One region of the Streptomyces sp. NPDC038280 genome, then DNA from elsewhere that is predicted to be linked to it. Evidence: riboswitches for the same ligand, from Rfam matches in the RefSeq annotation. Region 1 holds a riboswitch; each other region holds the start of a gene.
What was found. Region 1 has a riboswitch for cyclic di-AMP ahead of ACZ7J0_RS14735 (M23 family metallopeptidase). Riboswitches for the same ligand answer to the same signal wherever they lie in the genome.
Positions count from the first base shown of each region.

Region 2: it holds a riboswitch for cyclic di-AMP, as region 1 does, so the genes downstream of both, ACZ7J0_RS01455 (M23 family metallopeptidase) here and ACZ7J0_RS14735 (M23 family metallopeptidase) in region 1, are expected to answer to the same signal.
Region 3: it holds a riboswitch for cyclic di-AMP, as region 1 does, so the genes downstream of both, ACZ7J0_RS04540 (M23 family metallopeptidase) here and ACZ7J0_RS14735 (M23 family metallopeptidase) in region 1, are expected to answer to the same signal.

Region 1 covers NZ_JBVJYZ010000005.1:330,701-334,902, forward strand. Annotated here, with positions in the region: gene ACZ7J0_RS14725 (MFS transporter) at 1-727, shown strand, start outside; gene ACZ7J0_RS14730 (PP2C family protein-serine/threonine phosphatase) at 998-2,164, shown strand; cyclic di-AMP (ydaO/yuaA leader) riboswitch at 2,412-2,546, shown strand; gene ACZ7J0_RS14735 (M23 family metallopeptidase) at 2,558-3,625, shown strand; gene ACZ7J0_RS14740 (PrsW family intramembrane metalloprotease) at 3,824-4,202, opposite strand, start outside.
Region 2 covers NZ_JBVJYZ010000001.1:325,930-330,131, reverse strand. Annotated here, with positions in the region: gene ACZ7J0_RS01470 (helix-turn-helix domain-containing protein) at 77-769, shown strand; gene ACZ7J0_RS01465 (DUF6126 family protein) at 810-959, shown strand; gene ACZ7J0_RS01460 (tyrosine-protein phosphatase) at 1,005-1,814, opposite strand; cyclic di-AMP (ydaO/yuaA leader) riboswitch at 2,281-2,440, shown strand; gene ACZ7J0_RS01455 (M23 family metallopeptidase) at 2,443-3,390, shown strand; gene ACZ7J0_RS01450 (SGNH/GDSL hydrolase family protein) at 3,551-4,202, shown strand, end outside.
Region 3 covers NZ_JBVJYZ010000001.1:1,016,028-1,020,229, forward strand. Annotated here, with positions in the region: gene ACZ7J0_RS04530 (HPr family phosphocarrier protein) at 1-249, shown strand, start outside; gene ACZ7J0_RS04535 (GntR family transcriptional regulator) at 421-1,092, opposite strand; gene ACZ7J0_RS04540 (M23 family metallopeptidase) at 1,324-2,103, opposite strand; cyclic di-AMP (ydaO/yuaA leader) riboswitch at 2,117-2,283, opposite strand; gene ACZ7J0_RS04545 (M16 family metallopeptidase) at 2,482-3,864, opposite strand; gene ACZ7J0_RS04550 (M16 family metallopeptidase) at 3,891-4,202, opposite strand, start outside.

The DNA of each region.
Region 1 (4,202 bases):
GGCCGCGCTGCTCTTCGCCGCGCTGACGCTCGTACAGCTGCGGCATCTGCCGGTACGGACGGCCGGGACGGGGCCGGAGGAGCGGGACGAGGAGCGGGGGCAGTTCCGGACGGTCCTGGCCAATCGGCCGTTCCTGCTCTTCGCGCTGGCCATGACCGGGTCGTACGTCCTGTCCTTCCAGGTCTATCTCGCCCTGCCCCTGGCGGCCGGGTCGACCGCCGCGACCACCGCGATCTTCGTCGTCTCCGCGCTGGTCACCCTGGGCGGCCAGCTGCGGATCACGGACTGGTGCAAGCGGCGGTGGTCCCGGCAGCGGTGTCTGGTGGCCGGGCTCGCGCTGCTGGGCGCCGCCTTCCTGCTGCCGGTCGCGGTCGGCGGGATCACCGGACTGTTGCTGTGTGCTGCGGTTCTCGCGGTCGGGAACGCCGTCCTCTACCCGTTTGAGATGGACACCGTCGTCGCGCTGTCCGGCGGCCGGTGGCCGGCCACGCACTACGGCCTCTACAACACCGTCTGCGGGATCGGCATCACCCTCGGGAACCTCGGCACGGGCGCGCTGCTCGGCGTGGGCGGGTGGCCGGCCCTGCCGTGGCTGGTGCTGTGCGCGGTGGGGCTCGGCTGCGCGGGAGCGGTGGCGGCGCTCGCGCGGGGCGGGCGGCTCGCGCCCGGAAAGCCGCGCGAAGAGGCGGAGGAGGAGTCGGGCGAGGGGGTGCGGGAGGGGGCCTGAGTCCGCGCGAACGCCGGGCCGCGGGCCTCGGAGTGCCGGTCGGGTGGTCGGGGGCCCGGAGCGCTGGTCGGGTGGTCCGGGTGGGTTGGCGGTGGGGGGCCCGGTGGTCCGGGTGGGTGGTCCGGGTGGGTGGACCCTTCCCCGGTTGGCCGATGGCGAGTCGCCGCGCGGCGCGGCTACGGCCAGCCTGGGTGGGGCGCGGTACCGTCCGCAGCCGTCCCTCGCCTTCCGCGGGGCGACTCCAAGGCGGACCGGGCAGGGAGAGCACAGGTGGGGCGACCATCGCGGGGCGGCGGCACCGACGGAGGACGGGGAGGCCCGACCCGGAGCGAGCGGGCGCGCCGGTTCATCCGGGCGCTGCCCGCGCTTCTGATCGTCGGCGGGGTCGTCTACGACCTGGCGACCCCGCCCACCTTCACCGCCGCTCCGCTCTTCTCGGCCGCCCCGCTGATCGCGGCGCCGTTCTTCTCCCTGCGGACGACCCTGGTCACCGGCCTCGCCGCCCTGGCCGCCGTTCTCGGACTGCACATCTACAACGGCACGATCGGCAGGGTCCCGGCACTGACCGAGATCCTCACCGTGTTCACGGTCTCCGCGCTGGCCCTGCTCGTCAACCGGGTCGTCCGGCGCAGCGGTGAACGGCTGGCGTCCGCGCGGGTGATCGCCGAGACCGCTCAACGGGCGGTACTGCCCGTTCCCGCCGAGCGGATCAGCGGACTGCAGATCGCCGCGCGGTACGAGGCGGCGCAGGCGGACGCGTTCATCGGCGGGGACCTCTTCGCGGTGCAGGACACGCCGTACGGGGTCCGGCTCGTCGTCGGGGACGTACGCGGCAAGGGGCTCGACGCCGTGGAGGCGGTGGCCATCGTCATCGGGGCGTTCCGGGAGGCCGCCGAGCAGGAGAGAACCCTGGAGGGGGTGGCGCAACGGCTGGAACGGGCGCTCACCCGGGAGGGCGCCCGCCGGGACGACCTGGACGCCTTCGAGGGGTTCACGACGGCCGTGCTCGCCGAGATCCCACGGGGGGCCGGCGTGCTGCGCGTCGTGAACCGCGGCCATCCGGAGCCGCTGCTGCTGTACGCCGACGGGGGCCTCGGCCGGGTGGAGCCGTCCGAGCCGGCGCTGCCGCTGGGCATGGGCGACCTGGCGGCGTGGCCGGACCGGGCCGACGAGGCGCCGTACCCGCCGGGCGCGACCCTGCTGCTCTACACGGACGGACTGTCCGAGGCGCGCGACGCGAACGGCGTCTTCTACGACCCCGCCGCGCGGCTGGCGGGGCGGATCTTCCCCGGGCCCGGGGAACTGCTCGACGCTTTGGTGGACGACGTACGGCGGTACACGGGCGGCGGCTCGAACGACGACATGGCGCTGCTCGCGGTGAGCAGGCCGGGGGAGGGCCAGCCCGCGCGGCGCAGGACGATGCCCGTCGTGCCGTAACCGACGGCGCACACGGTGCGTAGTCGAAGGACACCCCTGCGCATAACAGTTGACGAACGATCAGATCGGGTGGGTTTCCGGCGGCCGGAGGGCGGGTCCTCAACTCGCCCGATTGCGCCTGGTTGCCACTCATAAGTCCTGGTGGGGGCGGGGAATGATCAAGGGGAACAGCTTGGAATCCGGTCCCCGCGTCTATTAACGTTCGATAACGCAGTGCGGTCGTCACAACCGTCGCAAGAGGCGGCACCGTGCGCACGCGCCGAATTCCGCAAGGGAACCGGGGAACCACCACCTTGGGGTGAATCGGGTCGAATTGGGCCCGTAGGAGACCTTCCTGCTCCGAACCCGTCAGCTAACCCGGTAGGCGATAAGGAAGGAAAGGAGTACGCCTCCGTGGCGTCCAACACCCCTGCCCCCGAAGCCCCCTTCGACTCGTTCGGTGCCTCGGGTGCCGCGGGCGCGGGCACCGACACGGTGTGGGAGGAATGGAATCCCACCGAGGACTCCGTCCGCCCCGTGCGTGGCCGGCACCGCGTTGCCAAGCAGCGCTCCAACTTCGCCCGCAGCTCCACCGTCCTCGGCGTCGGTGTCATCGCGGCCGTCGGCGGGGCCGGCATGGCCACCGCGCAGGACAAGCCGCCGGTCTCCATATCGCTGCCCGACCTCCCGGACGCGATCACGGATCATGTGCCGGACGCCTCCTCCCTGCCGGGCATCGGTTCCCTGATGGGGGACGCGGAGGACGGCGAGAACACCGACGGGCAGAACGCCGCGCCCCTCACCACCGCCTCCCTGACCACTGACGCCGGCCCCGGGCAGCGCACCGGCGCCGACGCGGGCGAGGCACTGCGCGCCCGGATCCTTCAGCAGGCCGAGCAGCAGAAGGCGTCCGCCGACGCGGAGGCGAAGGCGGCCTCGGAGAAGTCCGCCGCCGAGCAGGCCGCCGCCGAGGCGAAGGCGCAGCAGACGGCCGCGCAGAAGGCCGCGGCCGAGGCGAAGAAGAAGGCGGACGCGGAAGCCGCGGCCAAGGCCGAGGCGGAGCGGCTGGCCGAACTGGCCGCGAGTTACTCGCTTCCGACCTCCTCGTACACGATCACCTCCACCTTCGGCCAGTCCGGATCGATGTGGTCCTCGGGCTATCACACGGGTCTCGACTTCGCGGCCCCGACGGGCACCCCGGTCAAGGCCGTGCACGGCGGCACCGTCAAGTCGGCCGGCTGGTCCGGCTCGTACGGCTATCGGATCGTCCTGGAGCTGGAGGACGGTACGGAGGTGTGGTTCTGCCACCTGTCGTCGATGACGGTCGGGGCCGGGCAGACGGTCGGGACCGGCGAGACCATCGGGCGGGTCGGCGCGACGGGCAATGTCACGGGCCCGCACCTGCACCTGGAGGTGCACACCCCGGGCGGCGACGGCGTCGACCCCGCCGCCTGGCTCCGGGGCAAGGGCCTCAGCGTCTGACGGCGGCCGCGCCCGCAGCCCCTCCGCACGCTCTGACACGCCTCACCCCGAACCGCACGGCCGAGCGCACCGCCCGGCCGGCGCGGTCCCACGTCCGTGAGTCCCTGACGGCCGCCGGTGCTCGCACCGGCGCGTCCTCGCACGCCGGCAGCCTGGCGACACCCCCCCGACGCCATGGCTGCCGGTTTCTCCGCAGGGTCAGGAGCGGTACGGGTTGTAGGAGCCGTAGTCCCGGTACGGCGGCGGCGTCCACACCCGGCCCGTGGCCCGCGCCGCGTACGTCAGCGACGGCGCCGCTATCCCCTTGCGCTGCCACAGGTGGTGCAGCAGCTCCTGCTCGCGCGCCATGAAGTCCGGGCCGGCCGCGCCCCGGTGGGCCCGGTGCCGCAGAAACGCCAGGCTCGTCGCGAAGGCTTCGTATTCGGCGACCGCCCGGGCCGCCGCCGGTCCGTACGTACGCGCCGCGAAGTCCCTGGCCATGCCGCGCGCCCGCATCGAGGAGAGCGCGAGGGGCTCGGCGGGCGAGAGCCAGCCCGCCGCCGCGTACGCGGGCAGCGATCCGGATATCGTGCGCAGC
Region 2 (4,202 bases), on a different contig from region 1:
GGCGGATCGCCAGCCGCGTGTTTGCCTCAGGGGCAAGAAAATTGCCCCTGAGGAAAAACCCTGGCGCAATGGACCCATGAGCAATTCTGCCGGAAGGGCGGACAGGGCTGCGACGTCCGCGGAAGTCCCGGACCGAGGGTCGGCCGCCGCCGCGTCGGACGGCGCGTCCGACGACCAACTGATCTCGGAGGCCCTCCCCGACGTCGCGCCCCGGCTGAGGGGGCTGCGCCGACGCCAGGGGCTCACTCTGGAGACGGCCGCCCGCCGCGCCGGACTCTCCCCGGCCCACCTCTCCCGGCTGGAGACGGGCCGCCGGCAGCCCTCGCTGCCCATGCTGCTCGCCCTTGCCCGCATCTACGGCACGACCGTCTCCGAACTGCTCGGGGAGGTGCCGCCCGAGCGCGATCCCATCGTCCGCGCGGGGAGCGCCGAGCCCGCCGAGGCGGACGGGTGGATCTATCACCAGGCGGGCGGGCCCGGACGGGCCATGCAGGCGCTGCGCGTCCAGGTCCCGTACACCACCCGGGACGACCTCGTCCGCGTCCACCCGGGGGAGGAGTGGCTCCACGTCCTGGAAGGCAGGGTGCGCCTCGCCCTGGGCGACGCCGTCCACGTCCTCGACCCCGGGGACAGCGCGCACTTCGACTCGCTCACCCCGCACCGGATCGGCGCCGCCACGCGCGGCGGCGCCGCGCTGCTCTTCGTCCACACCCTGCTGCAGAGTCCCGCCACCGAGCTGTGCCTCGGTGGCGGAGCGCCGCGCCGCTGACCCGCACGCTCGCCGCCGACCTCATGAAATGAGACGTCGAATGTCCGACAAATCAGCATCTGTCCCGTCCACCGAGGAGAAGAAGTTCCCCCGGGGGCTGGTCATCCGCCTCTTCGCCTACCTCGTCGCCGGACACCTCTTCGCGGCGTTCCTCTATCTGCTGTTCCTGCTCGGCGGTCAGAACCAGTAGGGCCGGATCCCGCCGGTCCCGCGCTTCCGCCGATCCTGATTACCGCTAGTCCTGGAGGAGGGCGAAGCGCAGCCGCTCGCGGGTCTCCGGGGTGAGCTTCAGGCCCTCGGAGAGGTACCGCTCGACGCTGCCCCAGTTCGCCTCGATGGTGTCGAAGGCGGCGGAGAGGTACTCCGCGCGTGCGTCGAAGAGGGGGCCGAGCAGTTCCATGACCTCCGGGGACATGGCCTCGGCCGAGGTGCTGCTGCGGCGGACCTTGTAGCGGCGGTGGGGGTCGTTCGACTTGAGGTAGTCCGTCTCGATCGCCTCGCGCTCGACGCCGACCGCGAGCAGGGACACGGCGATGGAGAGCCCCGCGCGGTCCTTGCCGGCCGCGCAGTGCATCAGGGCGGGGACGCTGTCCTCGGCCATGGCGTGCAGGACCCGGCTGTGCTCGGCGGTGCGGTCCGTGATGATCTCGCGGTACGTGTGCGTCATGCGGGCGGCGGCCTTGCCGTCGCCGAGGAGGGAGCGCAGCTGGGCGAGGTCGCCACCGCTGACCATCTTCCAGAACTCCTTGCCGTCCGCGGGGTCGTTGAGCGGGATGTTCACGTTCCGCACGCCGGGCAGGGCGACGTCCGGGCCCTCCACCTTCTGGTCGGCGGCGTTGCGGAAGTCGAAGATCGTGTGCAGCCCGAGGCCGGCGAGGAAGGTCGCGTCGTCATCGGTGGCGTGGGCCAGGTGCCCGCTGCGGAAGAGCCGCCCATAGCGCACTGTCCGCCCGTCCACGGTCGGCAGCCCGCCCACGTCCCGGAAATTCCGGACTCCGGTCAGCTCGGGTTCGGTCGACGGGACCTGCGGCAGCTGCTGCGTCACGAGAGCTCCTGAGGTGTTCTGCCGTCGGCGCTGATCGCCGACGTGGCGCGGCCTCGACGATACGACATCGGTTCCTGAGGCAATCATCTCGGCGGGAGCCTCCCGACACGCCGGTTCCTGAGGAACTGGCGGCAATCGGCAGAACATTTGCTGTTGAGTGCAATGCGTATGGAATGAGCCTTCTGTCCGTATTGAGTTGTTCGGCATGGCGTGCCCCGGTAATGCGGGAGATGGGTACGGGCACGTGAGCAGCGTCATAAACGTGACCGTCCGTGGCGGAACACGGAAGTCGAATTCCTTGCTCACGACGGAGATTGATGATCCGGAGTCGACGGAGGGTGACCGGAATTTCGCGCCGATATCACAGCGCCCATTCGCGATGGAATGCGATGGCTTGTTAGCGCCGACCGGCTCGTCTACGGTCACCGTCAATCCGGATGGACCGCCGAATCCTGCCACCGTCCGGAATTCACACCCACCCACGTGTGGCAGGAGCGGGGGACCCAGGTAAGAACGCCGATTCCGGATTTCCGGAGGCGGCTCGGGGTTAAGGCGCGCCACAGCGCGACCGGGCATCTCCAGCCCGAACCCGACAGCTCACCTCGCAGGCGCCGGAGAGGAATTCGCCATGCCCGCGAAGGGTAAGCACCGCCGTCCCAAGGCCAACCCGATCACGCGTGGATTCGTCGCCGCCGGAACGGGTGGCGCCGTCGTCGCCCTTCCGCTTCTCGGCGCGACCGGAGCGCACGCCGCCGAGGCGAGCGCCCCGGCCGTGACGCAGGGAACCACCGTCGCCGCCGCCAAGTCCGTGGCACAGCAGTCCGCCAAGGCCGCGCCGAAGACGTACTCCGTCGTCGCCGGTGACTGCCTCTCGACGATCGCCGCGGACCACCACCTCGCCGGTGGCTGGAAGAAGCTCTACCACGACAACCGCCAGGTCGTCGGCGAGAACCCCGCGCTGATCATCCCCGGCATGAAGCTCACCCTGGGCGCGAAGTCCACCGCCAAGGCCAAGCCCGCGCACAAGGCGGCTCCCAAGGCCGCGCCGAAGGCGGCTCCGAAGGCGGCCCCCAAGGCCGACGACTCGGCGCGCAGCTCCCGCAGCAGTGACCGCGCGTCCGCCCCTTCGACCTCGACCTCGGCGTCCACCCCGGACTCCACGTCGGCCTCCGGCTTCACCGCCCCGGTCAGCGGCCCGAGCGTCACCACCCCGTACCACGCCTCCGGCTCCATGTGGTCCTCCGGCTACCACACCGGTGTCGACTTCGCGGCCTCCACCGGCACGACCGTCAAGGCCGTCGGCCCGGGCACCGTCGTCTCCGCCGGATGGGGCGGCGCGTACGGCAACGAGGTCATCATCCAGCACACCGACGGCAGCTACTCGCAGTACGGCCACCTCTCGTCCCTCTCGGTCTCCTCCGGTGAGAGCGTCACCGGCGGACAGCAGATCGGCCTCTCCGGCTCCACCGGCAACTCCTCCGGTCCGCACCTGCACTTCGAGATCCGTACGGGCCCGAGCTACGGCTCGGACATCGACCCGCTCGCGTACCTGCGTCAGCACGGCGTCTCCATCTGACCCGGTACACGCGCGAATCCCGTACCGAGGCCCGGCACTTCTGTGCCGGGCCTCGGTCTATTCCGGCTTGGGTGAATCTTGACCGGTGGCATATGTCACGCCCCGTCAACCGCTCCTTACGGTCGCGTAGGTCACATCCGTAAGGGAAAGATGTGGTCCCGTGGCAGACCGTTCGAGAGCAATAGACAGTGGCACAGGCGTATTCGGTTCGTACGCGGCGATCGGCGACAGCTTTACCGAAGGGGTGGGGGACCCGGGGCCCGGGGAAACGTATGTGGGTTGGGCGGACCGCCTCGCGGTCCTCCTCGCCGACCGGCTTCCGGAGGAGGACCACGACGGCTTCCGCTACGCCAACCTCGCCGTCCGCGGACGTCTCCTCGACCAGATCGTCGAGGAGCAGGTCCCCCGGGCGAAGGAACTCGCCCCGGAACTGGTGACCTTCTGCGCGGGCGGCAACGACATCATCCGGCCCGGCACCGACCCCGACGAGGTCGCCGAACGCTTCGAGCGCGCCGTCGCGGACCTCACCTCGGCCGTGGGCACCGTGATGGTCACGACCGGTTTCGACACGCGCGGTGTGACCCTGCTGCGTCATCTCCGCGGCAAGATCGCCACGTACAACGGGCATGTGCGGGCCGTCGCCGACCGGTACGGATGCCCCGTCCTCGACCTGTGGTCCCTCAAGTCCATTCAGGACAGGCGGGCTTGGGACAGCGACCGGCTGCACCTGTCGGCCGAGGGCCACACCCGGGTCGCCCTGCGCGCCGGCCAGGTCCTGGGCCTTGAGGTGCCCGCCGACCCCGACCAGCCGT
Region 3 (4,202 bases), on a different contig from region 1:
GAGGGCCTGCACGCCCGCCCCGCGTCCATCTTCGTCCGTGCCGCCACGGCCTCCGGCGTCCCCGTGACGATCGCCAAGGCCGACGGCAACCCGGTCAACGCCGCGTCCATGCTGGCGGTGCTCGGTCTTGGTGCCCAGGGTGGCGAGGAGATCCTGCTCGCGTCGGACGCCGAGGGCGCCGAGGTGGCCCTGGACCGTCTGGCGAAGCTGGTCGCCGAGGGTCTCGACGAGCTCCCCGAGACCGTCTGAACCATCGGGGCGCGGGCGCGCTCGGCGGCATTTCGAATTGCGGCGGAGCCGCACTGCCCGGGAATTCTCCCGGCAGTGCGGCTCTTCTGCTTTTCGCCGCCTCCATTCCCCGTCGGCGGGCAGCAGAATTAACGCCCCCCATTTCCTCGTTCTTTGTATACGGCGCGTTTGTTAATTGCGGGCGCTCGCCGTGTTTACTGCGTGTTGCGAGGTTCTCACAGGGCCGCGCAACCGGTGCATGGGAGCCGAACGCTCGGCGTGCAGCGCGGTCAGCGCCCGGGCCCGCTCCGCGTCGCCGCGCGCCACGGCGTCGACGATCGCGCCGTGCTCGGCCCAGGCCTCGACCGGCTCCGCCGGGAGCTCGACCGCGTACATCCAGGCGATCTTGTGTCGCAGCTGGGTGAGCAGCGCGGTGAGCCCGGGGCTGCCGGACGCCTGGGCCAGCGTCTCGTGGAACCAGCCGCCCAGCGAGCGCAGATCCTCGCCCTGGCCGCGCCTGGCCCGCTCCTGACCCAGCCTGACCAGGCCGCGCAGCACCTTGAGGTGGGCCTCGGTGCGGCGCTCGGCGGCGCGTGCGGCCCCCATCGGCTCCAGCAGCGCACGGATCTCCAGAAGGTCGGCGGCCTCCCGGTCACTCGGCTCGGCGACACAGGCGCCGGCGTGGCGGCGGGTGACGACGAAGCCCTCGGACTCCAGGGTGCGCAGGGCCTCGCGGACCGGGACGCGCGAGACTCCGTAGCGGCGCGCGAGCTGTTCCTCGGTCAGCCGGCTGCCGCGTCCGAAGACACCCGCGACGATGTCGTCGCGGATCGCCGTGCATACCGAATGCGCGGGAATGCGCATGTTCAACCTCCGCCTTAATCCGCGCTAAACCCATCCGACTGATGCCTGTTCGTGAACTCACTGTTAGTGAACTGTATTGCAGCTGGGCGGGATTTCCGATGGCTGCCGGAAATCCATGGATATCTTTTGGCCAGAACCCGGCACGGTGGGCTCCCGGTACGCCGAAGGCCCCGGCTCGCGAGGAGCCGGGGCCTTCGGGACGCGCGGGGCGCGAGAAGCGGTCGGTCGGGGTCAGACGTTGACGCCCTTGGAGCGCAGGTAGGCGATCGGGTCGATGTCGGAGCCGTACTCCGGGCTCGTCCGGGCCTCGAAGTGCAGGTGCGGGCCGGTGGAGTTGCCCGTCGAGCCGGAGAGGCCGATCTGCTGGCCCGGGGTGACGGACTGGCCGACCGAGACACCGATCGACGAGAGGTGGCCGTACTGCGTGTACGTGCCGTCCTTCATCCGGATCACGATGTTGTTGCCGTACGCGCCGCCCCAGCCGGCCTCCACGACGGTGCCGGAGCCGACGGCCACGACCTTGGTGCCGGAGGCGGCCCGGAAGTCGACGCCGGAGTGACTGCCCGAGGACCAGAGCGAGCCGCCGGTCTTGTAGCCGGTGGTGACGAACGAGCCGGCGATCGGGAGACGGTAGGAGTTGAGGAGCTTGCGCTCGGCCTCACGGGCGGCGCGCTCCTTGGCCTCACGGATCTCCTTGGCGCGGGCCTCGGCCTTGCGCTTGGCCTCGGCACGGGCCCTGGCCTCCGCCTTCGCCTTGGCTATGGCCTCCACGGCCTCGCGCTCCTGGGCGGCGGCCTGCGCGTTGATGCGGTCGGCGAGCGAGTCGGCGACGACGACCTGGGTGAGGCCGGTGTCCACGGGGAGGGGCTCCGTGTCGGCGGCGAGCGCCGGGGAGGCGAGTGATCCGATGACGCCGGTGGTGGCGAGCGCCGCGACTCCGGCGACGTGCGCGCTTCGGCGGGTCAGGCGGCTCGGGGCACGGTGCTTCCCGGTGGCACGGGTGAACGCCATGTAGTGGCTGATCCTTTCCTTCCTTCTCGCCTACCGGGTTAGCTGACGGGTTCGGAGCAGGAAGGTCTCCTACGGGCCCCTCCGCACGCGAGGCGCGAAGGCGTCCGATTCACCCCAGGGACTGATTGGGTCCCCGGCTCCCCAGGCTCGCGCCTGACGGGGACTCGGCGATGGCTGCCCGATGCCGCGGGTGCGGCGGGTGCAACTGGCGGACAGCGCCCATGACGCTAAGCGGATCGTCTTTCAATCACCAAACAGACACGCTGTTTTGTAGTGCACGCCACATGCCATACACTCCGCTTCCCTCCCAATCCAGACAAAAGGGAGGACCCCGACGTAACGTGACGTCGGGGTCCCCGATCCTCGGGACGCTGTCAATCAGCCGGTGACGACGGTCACTTCACCGATGCCGAGCGCCCTGACGGGCTCCTCGATCTCCGCGGCGTCACCCACGAGGACCGTCACCAGACGGTCCACCGGGAAGGCGTTGACGACGGCCGCCGTCGCCTCCACCGTGCCGGTCTCCGCGAGGCGCGCGTACAGCTGCGCCTGGAAGTCGTCGGGCAGGTGCTGCTCGACCTGGTCGGCGAGCGTGGCGGCGACGGACGCCGCCGTCTCGTACTTGAGCGGGGCGACACCCACCAGGTTCTGCACCGCGACATCGCGCTCGGCGTCGGTGAGGCCCTCGGCGGCGAGCTTGCGCAGGACCTTCCACAGATCGTCCAGCGCCGGGCCGGTGTTGGGGGTGTCGACCGAGCCGCTGATCGCGAGCATCGCGGCGCCGGTGGCCCCTCCCGGGGACGTGGGAGCGGACGAGCGCAGCACCTGCCCGAAGGCCCGCACTCCGTAGGTGTAGCCCTTCTCCTCGCGAAGGACCCGGTCCAGACGGGACGTCAGGGTCCCGCCGAGGCAGTACGTGCCGAGCACTTGGGCCGGCCACACACGGTCGTGCCGGTCGGCTCCGATGCGGCCGATCAGCAGCTGCGTCTGTACAGCGCCGGGACGGTCCACGATCACCACGCGGCCGGTGTCGTCGGCGGTGATCGGCGGCACCGGGCGGGGCTCGGCGGTGTTCCCGGTCCAGTCGCCGATGGAGTCGGCGAGCACCGCGTCCAGGTCGACGTCCGTCAGATCGCCGACGATCACCGCGGTGGCCGTGGCGGGCCGGACATGGGCTTCGTAGAAGGCCCGTACGGCGGCCGAGTCGATGCCGGCGACGGTCTCCTCGGTGCCCTGGCGCGGACGCGACATGCGCGAGGAGGCCGGGAACAGCTCCTTGGAGAGCTGCTTGGCCGCGCGGCGGCCCGGGTTGGCCGTCTCGTGCGGGATCTCGTCGAGGCGGTTGCGTACGAGACGCTCGATCTCGGTGTCGACGAAGGCGGGCGCGCGCAGCGCCTCGGCGAGCAGGCCGAGCGCCTTCGGCAGCCGGGAGACCGGGACTTCGAGCGAGACCCGGACACCCGGGTGGTCGGCGTGGGCGTCCAGCGTGGCGCCGCAGCGCTCCAGCTCGGCCGCGAACTCCTCCGCGGTGTGCTTGTCGGTGCCCTCCGACAGGGCGCGCGCCATGATCGTCGCGACGCCGTCGAGGCCCTCCGGCTCGGCGTCCAGCGGGGCGTCGAGGAAGATCTCGACGGCCACGACCTGCTGACCCGGGCGGTGGCAGCGCAGCACCGTCAGGCCGTTGTCGAGACGGCCGCGGTCCGGAGCCGGGAAGGCCCACGGCGTCGCGGTGCCCGGCTGGGGCTGCGGGTGGAAGTCCATGCTGGTCAAAGACACGGCAGCGTCGCTCACTGGTCCGCTCCCTCTTCCTCGTCGCTCTGCTCGGCGGTCTCGGCGCCGTTCTCTGCGTCTGCCTGGACGGGCTCGTAGACCAGCACCGCCCTGTTGTCGGGGCGCAGCCGGGCCTTGGCGACCGCCTGCACCTCCTCCGCCGTGATGTCGAGCACCCGGTGGACGGCGCTCAGGGCCAGTTGCGGGTCACCGAACAGGACCGCGAAGCGGCACAGTTCGTCGGCGCGGCCCGCGACCGTGCCGAGCCGGTCCAGCCACTCGCGCTCCAACTGGGCCTGCGCGCGCTCCATCTCCTCGGGCGTGGGGCC